3 regions of the Nitrobacter winogradskyi Nb-255 genome follow, and region 2 is predicted to be linked to each of the others. Evidence: predicted binding sites of a transcription regulator. Region 2 holds the regulator's gene; each other region holds the start of a gene.
What was found. The regulator LexA, encoded in region 2, represses DNA repair genes until DNA is damaged. The targets are predictions, from matches to a motif close to TGTTCNNNNTGTGTTCNG.
Positions count from the first base shown of each region.

Region 1: the regulator LexA is predicted to act here: its motif matches at 1,986-2,003, upstream of def (peptide deformylase).
Region 3: the regulator LexA is predicted to act here: its motif matches at 1,161-1,178, upstream of recA (recombinase RecA).

Region 1 covers NC_007406.1:3,327,873-3,331,151, forward strand. Annotated here, with positions in the region: gene yddG (aromatic amino acid exporter YddG) at 1-404, shown strand, start outside; gene NWI_RS15945 (AmpG family muropeptide MFS transporter) at 489-1,847, opposite strand; gene def (peptide deformylase) at 2,181-2,708, shown strand; gene fmt (methionyl-tRNA formyltransferase) at 2,741-3,279, shown strand, end outside.
Region 2 covers NC_007406.1:2,014,292-2,017,570, reverse strand. Annotated here, with positions in the region: gene NWI_RS09610 (ComEC/Rec2 family competence protein) at 1-777, shown strand, start outside; gene NWI_RS09605 (hypothetical protein) at 992-1,333, opposite strand; gene lexA (transcriptional repressor LexA) at 1,470-2,171, opposite strand; gene NWI_RS09595 (molybdopterin molybdotransferase MoeA) at 2,341-3,279, opposite strand, start outside.
Region 3 covers NC_007406.1:1,411,370-1,414,648, forward strand. Annotated here, with positions in the region: gene NWI_RS06615 (IS1595-like element ISNwi2 family transposase) at 1-345, shown strand, start outside; gene NWI_RS06620 (hypothetical protein) at 384-1,058, opposite strand; gene recA (recombinase RecA) at 1,269-2,357, shown strand; one part of gene NWI_RS16825 (IS5 family transposase) at 3,051-3,279, opposite strand, start outside.

The DNA.
Region 1 (3,279 bases), 1.3 Mb from region 2:
CGTTCATGGCCGCGTTCGTCTGGGCCGCGTATTCGGTGCTGTCGCGCCGCCTCGCCTCGGTTCCGACCGACGTGGTCGCGGGATTTTGCCTGGCGACGGCCGCGCTGGCGGCGGTCGCGCATCTGCTCGTGGAACAGACGGTTTGGCCCGACAATGCGGCACAGTGGCTCGCGATCGTCGCGCTCGGCATCGGTCCCGTGGGCCTTGCCTTCTATGTCTGGGACATCGGCGTGAAGCGAGGCGACATTCGCGTGCTCGGCGCGGCCGCCTATGCGACGCCGCTGCTTTCGACCTCCTTCCTGATACTGGCAGGCTTCGCGAAGCCGACCGCGGCGCTCGCGGTCGCCGCCGCGCTGATCGCGGGAGGCGGCTTGATCGCGGCGAAGGACATGATCCGGAAATAGCGTTTTCGAGCGAAGTGGGTACCGGTTCGCGTAAAGAAAACGCGTCGAAAAATAAACCTAAAGCCAGCTTGTTGAACCGCCGCCCTACGCCTGCAGCGCGGCAAAGTGACCGCGCCGCTGCAGCCATGCCAGCAGGATCAGGCTCGGCAGCGCCACCAGCGTGCAGATCACAAAGAACAGCGGCCATCCGGTGGCCTCGGCCACGAATCCGGCGCTGGCGGACAGATAGGTCCGGCCGACCGCGGCCAGCGCCGTCAGCAACGCATACTGGGTGGCGGTGTGCAGCGGATTGCGACACAGCGCGGACAGATAGGCGACGAAGATCACCGTGCCGATGGCGCTGGTGAAATTCTCCGCTGTAATCGCAAGAGCCAGCGCCCACTGATCGACGCCGACCATCGCCAGCCATGAAAACGACAGGTTGGCCACCGCCTGCAAAATGCCGCCGATCCACAGGCTCGCCGCCAGCGGATAGCGCCGCGCCACGAAGCCGCCGGCAAAGCCGCCGATCAACGTCGCTGCAAGACCGACCCCCTTCACGATGGCAGCGTAGTCGTTGCGGGTGAAGCCGAGGTCAATAACGAACGGCGCGGTCATGCTGCCGGAAAACGCGTCGGTGAACTTGAACAGCACGATGAAAACCAGGATTGCGAGCGCATCCTTCCTGGCGATGAACTCGGAGAATGCGCCGACCGCGGCGTTCACGATGCGCGCGAAACCGCCCTTGGCGCGTGTCGCCAGTTCGGCGCGCACGGATTGCTCGGGCTCGGTGGCGATGAGCGCGGTGACGGTGCCGATCAGAACCATCGTCGCCATGCCGACATAGCCCCACGCCCAGGCGGAGGCGCGGACGAGACCCGTCCCTTCGAGCGCGCTGACGAAGAAAAGAGCCCCGGCGGTCGAGACCAGCATGCCGATGCGATAGGCGGCGACGTAGGCGGCCATGCCGGCGGCCTGCTCGCTTTCCGGCAGGCTCTCGACGCGGAAGGCGTCGACCACGATGTCCTGCGTCGCCGATGTCGCCGCCACCAGCAGCGCGCCGAGCGCGACGAACCACGGCGCCTTCGCCGGATCGGTTGAGGCCAGCAGCAGGATCGCAGCGATCAGAAGCAGTTGCGAGAACACAAGCCAGCCGCGCCGGCGGCCGAACCGGCGCGTCAGCAACGGGATGTGCAGGGCGTCGACCAGCGGCGCCCACAGGAACTTCAGCGTATAGGGCGTGCCGACCAGGACGAACAGGCCGATCGCGCGCAGATCGATGCCAGATTCGGTCATCCATATCTGCAGCGTCGAGCCCGACAGCGCCAACGGCAGACCGGAAGAGAAGCCGAGCATCATCACGATGAGAACGCGCGGCTGCAGATAGACCGCCATGCTCTCGCGCCATGACGCGCGGGGAGCAACGTCGGATACGATCGGGGCGGCGGCGTCCGGAGCGGTCATCTGGTGGTGTTAGCAGATTCGCGAGGCCCGACATTCCATGATTGCTCTCCCGGCCTGGAGTTGGCGCGACAGTAGAGGCAAAAACAGTTCCGGATCGCCCGATCTGACAATCCGCCGCGTCGCGGCAAATGCTAACGCGCGAACCAAGCGAGAACATCTGAAAGTTAACGAAAGCTCGACGCGCGGCCTTTTCTTTTTGATCGAGCATGATCTTTTTCGAGAACCGGTTTCCACTTCGCGCCGGCGCGGCCCTTAGGGTCGGGATCATGCTCTTAAGCGATCGGAGCGGCTCGCGGATTGACCCCGGCAGGCCCGGGGATTACATCGCCCTGCATGGCTATTCGCGAAATAATCATCCTTCCGGACAAGCAGTTGCGCCTCGTATCCAGGCCGATCGAGACGGTGACGCCGGAGATCCGCAAGCTCGCCGACGACATGTTCGAGACCATGTACGACGCCCCCGGCATCGGGCTGGCCGGCATCCAGATCGCGCAGCCGTTGCGCATCGTCACCATGGACCTCGCCAGACGCGACGAGGAAGGTGAACTGACGCCGCGGCCGAGGGTTTTCATCAATCCGGAAATCCTGTCGGCGTCGGAGGAACTCTCGGTCTACGAAGAAGGCTGCCTGTCGATCCCCGAATATTACGAGGCGGTCGAGCGGCCCTCGCGGGTACGGATTCGCTTCACCGACCTCGACGGCAAGGTGCACGAGGAGGATGCCGAGGGCCTTTTCGCCACCTGCATCCAGCACGAGATCGACCATCTCAACGGCGTGCTGTTTGTCGATCACCTTTCGAAACTGAAGCGCGACCGCGTGATGAAGAAATTCACCAAGGCCGCCAAGTTCGCCGCGAAATAAAAGCGGCTTGTGCCGCGCAGACAATCAATAAGATGCCGCTTCGCCTGATCTTCATGGGCACGCCCGATTTCGCGGTGCCGACCCTGCAGCAACTCGTAGCCCACGGCCACGAGATCGCGGCCGTCTACACCCGCGAGGCAAGACCCGCCGGCCGCGGCATGAAGCTGCAGCCGACACCCGTGGCGCGGGAAGCGCAGCGGCTCGGCCTCCCCGTGCTGACGCCGAAAACGCTGAAGACGCAGGAATCGCAGGACCAGCTTCGTTCGTACGGAGCCGATGCCGCGGTCGTCGTCGCCTACGGTCTGATCCTGCCGCAGGCGATCCTCGATGCCCCGCGATACGGCTGCTACAATCTGCACGCATCGCTGCTGCCGCGCTGGCGCGGCGCCGCGCCGATCAACCGCGCCGTCATGGCCGGCGACGCTGAAAGCGGCGTCATGGTCATGAAGATAGATGCCGGCCTCGACACCGGCGACGTCGCCATGGCCGAGCGGGTCCCCATTACCGATGCGATGACGGCCTCCGATCTACATGACACGCTGGCGCCGCTGGGGGCTGATCTGATGGCGCG
Region 2 (3,279 bases):
GCCGTGGCTCAAGGGGTCGTCGAACTGCCGGGCTCCATCGGCCGCATCGCTGCATTCGGAACGGGGCCGCTGCTCGCGGCCACAGCGGGCATCGTCCTGCTCGGACTCCTGAGAACGCCGCTGCGCTGGGGCGGCGCGATCGTTGTGGGGCTGGCGATCGTGTGGTCACTAGCGGTGAAGCCGCCGGATATCCTGATATCCGCTGAAGGTCGCAACGTCGCCGTGAGGGGCGGGGACGGCCGGCTGCGTCTCATCAGCACGGGCAAGGATTCTTTTACGGTCAGGGAATGGCTTGCCGCCGATGGGGACGTGCGTGGGCCCACGGATCCCACGCTGGCGGAGGGCGTCTCGTGCGACGATGCGGGCTGCGTGGTCAAGGCGAGTGGAGGTGGGATCGTCGCTCTCACGCGGCATCCGGAGGCGCTGCAGGATGATTGCGCGCGTGCGGAGCTTATAGTGACGCGGTGGCAGGCTCCGGAAGGCTGCCTCGCGCATGTGATCGATCAAAACCGGCTGCGGCGTGAAGGCGCTCTTGCCTTATGGCGGACCCCGAATTCTTCCAGACAAGATGCTTCGAGACTCGATGTTTCAAGATCCGGCGCTTCAAAGCCCGGCGCTTCAAGACCCGGCTTCGCTGTCGATGCCGTCCGTCCTGCTGGCCTCAAGCGTCCCTGGTCATCCGCCGCCTTCGATGAACAGCCGGCACGACCGGGATCGAAGCCGGAGCCTTCGGTCGACGCCACGCCTGATCCCGAGGATCTCCAGCCGGACGATTGAACGGCGCGTCCGTGGTTGGGTGTTTCGCGGGTGTTCATACTCGTGATCAGAACCGGCCGCACAGTACGTTAGCGTTTCGAGCGAAGTGCAGACCGGTTCGCGTGAAGAAAACGCGTTAAACCAAGATTATAAAGCCTCGCTTTTGATTCCGTCAGAATCGGAAAGGCTCTACCGCATTTCCTGAAAGCGCGCTGCTGACGACGTATGCGTAATTCTAGAAAACCATTCCACAATACTTCAGGCTTACGTACAAACCGGCAAGTATCCAGAACGGTGCCATCAGCCATGGGAGGCCGGTACAAAGCATATGACCATACTTGTGATGCAAGCCTGAGCCAATGATCGGCAGCTTGCCGCGATAGTCAGCGGTTTCTATGTTCCCATAGCTTTTAACCAGGCTTCTTATTTCCGAATGAGCGGCCTCAATCGCCAAAAGAGTCAATGTAGCGGTTGTTGCTCCGATAACTGCGATAATCACGCAGAAAAGCAAACGGGTGAGATTAATGATCTCCAGATTTGCGATGCCAAATCCCGCGAACAATGCGGTTTGAGACAATGTTCCCACATCATTCTATGATTGATAACTCCATCTTCCTCTACAATGCGGCGGCGGAACCTCTCGTAAATCTCTTTTGCTTCCTTGATGGCCGGTTCATCACCGACATGTTGTCCGCTATTCACCTGAACGATTCCTAGTACTTGCGGTAAATGCCGACCAGCCGGCCCTGGATCTGGACGCGGTTGGGCGGAAGAATGCGAACTTCATAGGCCGCGTTCGCCGGCTCCAGCGCGATCGAAGCGCCGCGGCGGCGGAAGCGTTTCAACGTCGCTTCCTCGTCGTCGATCAGGGCGACGACGATGTCGCCGGTGTCAGCGGTCGGATTACGCTGGATCAACGCCATATCGCCATCGAGGATGCCGGCATCGACCATGGAATCGCCGCGCACCTCGAGCGCGTAGTGCTCGCCGGCGCCGAGCATGTCGGGCGGCAGGCTGATTGTGTGACTGCAGGTCTGCAACGCCTCGATCGGCGTGCCGGCTGCGATCCGTCCCATCACCGGAACGGCGACCGGACGCTCGGCCTCGTCAGCGCCGCCACCGCCGCCGCGGCGAACCTTGCCGAGATTGCCTTCTATGACGCTCGGTGTGAAACCGCGACGTCCGCCGCCGCTTGCGGCCAGTTCCGGCAGCTTGATGACTTCAATGGCGCGTGCGCGGTTGGGCAGGCGGCGGATGAAGCCCCGTTCCTCCAGGGCGGTGATCAGGCGATGGATGCCGGACTTCGAGCGCAGGTCGAGCGCGTCCTTCATTTCATCGAACGAAGGCGGCACACCGGACTCCTTCAGCCGTTCGTTGATAAAACGCAGGAGTTCGTACTGTTTGCGCGTGAGCATTCCCGACCCAATCCCTAGTTGATGGTTCCTGCCGATGACGGACGACATCGGGCCTTACAGCCCTATGCGCCAACTCCGCGGCACGAGAACTCGAAACAAATCATGAACATACACTATATGTTCGATATGTGTTCCGCAACCCTTAATTTAAGGTCAACAACGCGAGACTTTATGACAGGGAGAGCTTGATGACGGTACAGGGCGCGCCTTTGCTGGCGGCCGGCGCGAATGGCGCGCGGACCACGAGTGCATCCGCCGCGGCAAGATTTCCCATCAGCGAACTGTCCTGATGCGTAACCGGCGTTGCGATCGGCAGGCCGTCCGTTGAGTACGTGAGTCGCGCGCGCAGATAATCCTGCCTGGCCTGATTGGCGGCGACATCGCCTCCGAGCAGCGCCGGTTCAACACGGTGGTGCACGTCTACACGTCCCGATAGCGCGCGGATCAGCGGCACCATGAACAGGAACGCGCAGATGTAGGCCGAGACGGGATTGCCGGGGAGGCCGATCACCCGCATCGCGCCGAGCCGGCCATACATCATCGGCTTGCCGGGCCGCATCGCGATTCGCCAGAACGTCATCTCCACGCCTTCCGCCTCAAGCGCGCGCTTGATGAAATCATGGTCGCCGACCGATGCGCCGCCGGTGGTGACGAGGATATCGGCGCCGCTGTCGCGGGCGCGGCGGATGGCGGCCGTCGTGGCGTCCATGGTGTCGGCGGCCAGGCCGAGGTCGATCGCCTCGGCGCCTTCACCTCGGGCGAGGGCGCGAAGCGCGTATCCGTTGGACAAGATGATCTGGCCGGGACCGGGCGTCGCGCCCGGCAAGACCAGTTCGTCGCCGGTGGCGAGCATGGCGATGGTGGGACGGCGGTGCACCGGCAGGTCCGGATAGTTCATGCCGGCGGCAAGCGAGAGATGGCGGTCGGTGAGGCGCGTGCGCGCTCGGATGAGGACGTCGCCTTCGCGAAAATCCACCCCTGCGGGACGGATGTTCTTGCCGGAAGCCGTGGCCTCCTTGACGATGACGTGGTCGCCGTCGCGGTCCGTGTCTTCCTGAATGACGACGGTGTCGGCGCCGTCCGGCACCACCCCTCCGGTAAAGATCCG
Region 3 (3,279 bases), 600 kb from region 2:
AAGGCGCATATCTTGCCGCACATCGTTCGGTTTGTGAAAGAAGGTTCGCGCGTCCACACGGACGAGGCGTCAAACTTCAAGCTTCTCAAGGAGAAGTATGGCTACGATCACGAAGCGGTTGATCACTCTGCGAAGGAGTACGTTCGCGGTGACGTACACACTAACTCAATCGAGTCGTTCTGGTCTCAGGTGAAGCGTGGGATCAACGGGACCTATGTTTGGGTTTCGAAAAAGCACTTGCAGCTTTACCTTCGCGAGTTCGAGTATCGCCATAACTTGCGGAAGCAACCCGGCCTGATGTTCGAGCTTCTTTTGCAGGCGTTCCCGAAGGTACGGGTTGAGTGACCATAGCCTGCAAAAGCTGATCGAAGCGCTTTCTCACCTTACTGTCTGAAGACATGGCGGTCCTCTTGCAAAAAGGAATAAATGTTTCCTGTCGCGGCCTCATTCTCGCGATACGCGATGAATACCGAATAGCGCTGCTTCACTCGACCCTTCTTAACCGCCCTCACTTCGACCAGATTTCCCGTACCGGGTATAGGCGATTTGTTTGCGGTGCCATCCCCCCAAAAATGGGGGCCATGGGCCGCTTGCGCAATCGTTGCGATGGGTACGCGCACATGCTCACCTTCTGAAAACTTCACCGCGTCAACTCGCAGCAGCAACTGCGCTGGCTTATTAAACGACCATTGAAGGTGTTCGTACAGGACTAGTTCCAGGGAGTGACCGGTCACAGGGCCAATAAATCTAACAGAAAAATATGGGGTTTGGACCTCGTATCCGTCTTTTACATCGCTGGCCGGATGGAACACGACATTGAATACTCGCCGCCGATCTGCCCACCACCTCCGAAGCTGTGAGTTATCGTTGTAGAGGTCAGCATAAAATGTGCCGAGTCCGAATGCGGCAATCGTCGCTAGGATGGCGATCCACGGCACGTCTACCCACCACGGCCGGAATTGAAGCCATTGTTGGCTGCAAAACCAAGCCGCCCCAAACAATAAAATAAGCCCTGGTACGGGCAGATATTCCCTAAAAGGGAATTGGCTCTTGCGCATCCAAACGTCTCCCACGCCCGTCTAGGGCTAGTTGTGGCAGACGGACGAATAACACGATTCATATTACATGTCCTAAGGGTATATATCTGCCCGACGCAGCGAAAGAACATATTGCGAACTTGGAACAAATGGGGTACATATTTGCATCGGATCAACACTGCGCCATTCGTTGTCCCGTTCGCGAATCCCGTTCATAAGGAGCCCGGCCTAATGTCCCAAGCTGCCCTGCGTATCGTCGAAGGATCCTCCATGGATAAGTCCAAGGCGCTGTCCGCCGCGCTGTCACAGATCGAACGCCAGTTCGGCAAGGGCTCGGTGATGAAGCTGGGCAAGAACGACAAGTCCATGGATGTGGAGGTTATTTCCTCGGGCTCGCTCGGCCTCGACATCGCGCTCGGCGTCGGCGGTTTGCCAAAGGGACGCATCGTGGAGGTCTACGGTCCGGAGTCCTCGGGCAAGACCACGCTGGCGCTGCACGCGGTGGCCGAGGCGCAGAAAAAGGGCGGCATCTGCGCGTTCATCGACGCCGAGCACGCGCTCGATCCGGTCTATGCCCGCAAGCTCGGTGTGAATGTCGACGACCTCCTGATATCGCAGCCCGATCACGGCGAGCAGGCGCTGGAAATCGCCGATACGCTGGTGCGCTCGGGTGCTGTGGATGTGCTGATCATCGACTCGGTCGCCGCACTGGTGCCGCGCGCCGAGCTCGAGGGTGAGATGGGCGACGCGCTGCCCGGACTACAGGCGCGGCTGATGAGTCAGGCGCTGCGCAAACTCACTGCCTCGATCAACAAGTCCAATACCATGGTGATCTTCATCAACCAGATACGTATGAAGATCGGGGTGATGTACGGCTCGCCGGAGACGACAACCGGCGGCAACGCGCTGAAGTTCTATGCCTCCGTGCGCCTCGATATCCGCCGCATCGGGGCGATCAAGGAGCGCGACGAGGTCGTCGGCAATCAGACTCGCGTCAAGGTCGTGAAGAACAAGCTGGCGCCGCCTTTCAAGCAGGTCGAGTTCGACATCATGTACGGCGAGGGCATCTCCAAGATGGGAGAAATCCTCGATCTCGGCGTCAAGGCCGGTATCGTTGAAAAATCCGGCGCCTGGTTCTCTTATGACAGTCAACGCATGGGGCAGGGCCGCGAAAATGCAAAAGCGTTCTTACGGGCCAATCCTGACATCACCGCCAAGGTCGAGATGGCTATCCGGCAGAATTCAGGACTGATCGCCGAGCAGATTCTGGCCGGAAGCCCTGAGCGGGAGACCGACGATGACGAGACGGCGGAGGATTGAGTCGCTTATAGCGTTTTCGAGCGAAGCATGTCCTCGGGCTTGGCCCGAGGATGGATGATCTGTTCGCGTGAAGACAACGCGTCAAAACAATAATCCAGAGCTTCGCTTCTGATACAATCAGAAGCGAAAATGCTCTAGCTTCCAGAGCTTCCATGGAAGCATAGGCGCACGCTCCCTGATCTTAGTCGCCGCGTTTTCCTCCGAACCTCGACGCGTCCGGGGAAAGCCTGAGAATACTCTTCGGTCGAGAACACCTTGGCGAGGTGAATTTTCAGGACCAGGGCGCGCGACTCCGGTGGGTGCGATCCGCGAAGACGGGAATCCTTCGTGGAAGTCTGTGTCGCGCCTGTTGGAAGAGACGGGCGCTGTGGATGTTGAGTTGCCGACATCCCCAGCGTCCGGCTTGCGATCATTCATCTCACTTCCTTCTCTCATGGCGAGAGAGGGAAGGGAGTTCGGAGTTTCTCGTTTCCGAGCGAAGCATGTCCTCGGGCTTGACCCGAGGATGGATGATCTGTTCGCGCGAATAAAACGCCTCAAAACCAGGCCGCCCGTTCAGTACCAGATCACGATGGTTTTGGATCGAATCGATCCAAAACCATGAACGTGATCAATTCCAACATTTTAGAGCGGGATGCGGGCGGGAAAACCGCTACACACTTTTCCTCATCCCGCGCTAGGCCGGATCGACATTCACGGCAGCCAGATCAGGGCTGCGGCCAGGTGAACGAAGCCCGTGAAGTGAACGGTGCGCCTGTCGTAGCGTGTGGCGAAACGGCGGAAGTGCTTGAGACGGTTGAAGCAGCGCTCGATCCGGTTGCGGTGTTTGTAGAGACCGGCGTCATGCGGGATGATGATTTTGCGTGTCCTGTTTGAGGGGATCACCGCTTCGGCGCCCATGCCGGCGATGAGTGCACGCAAG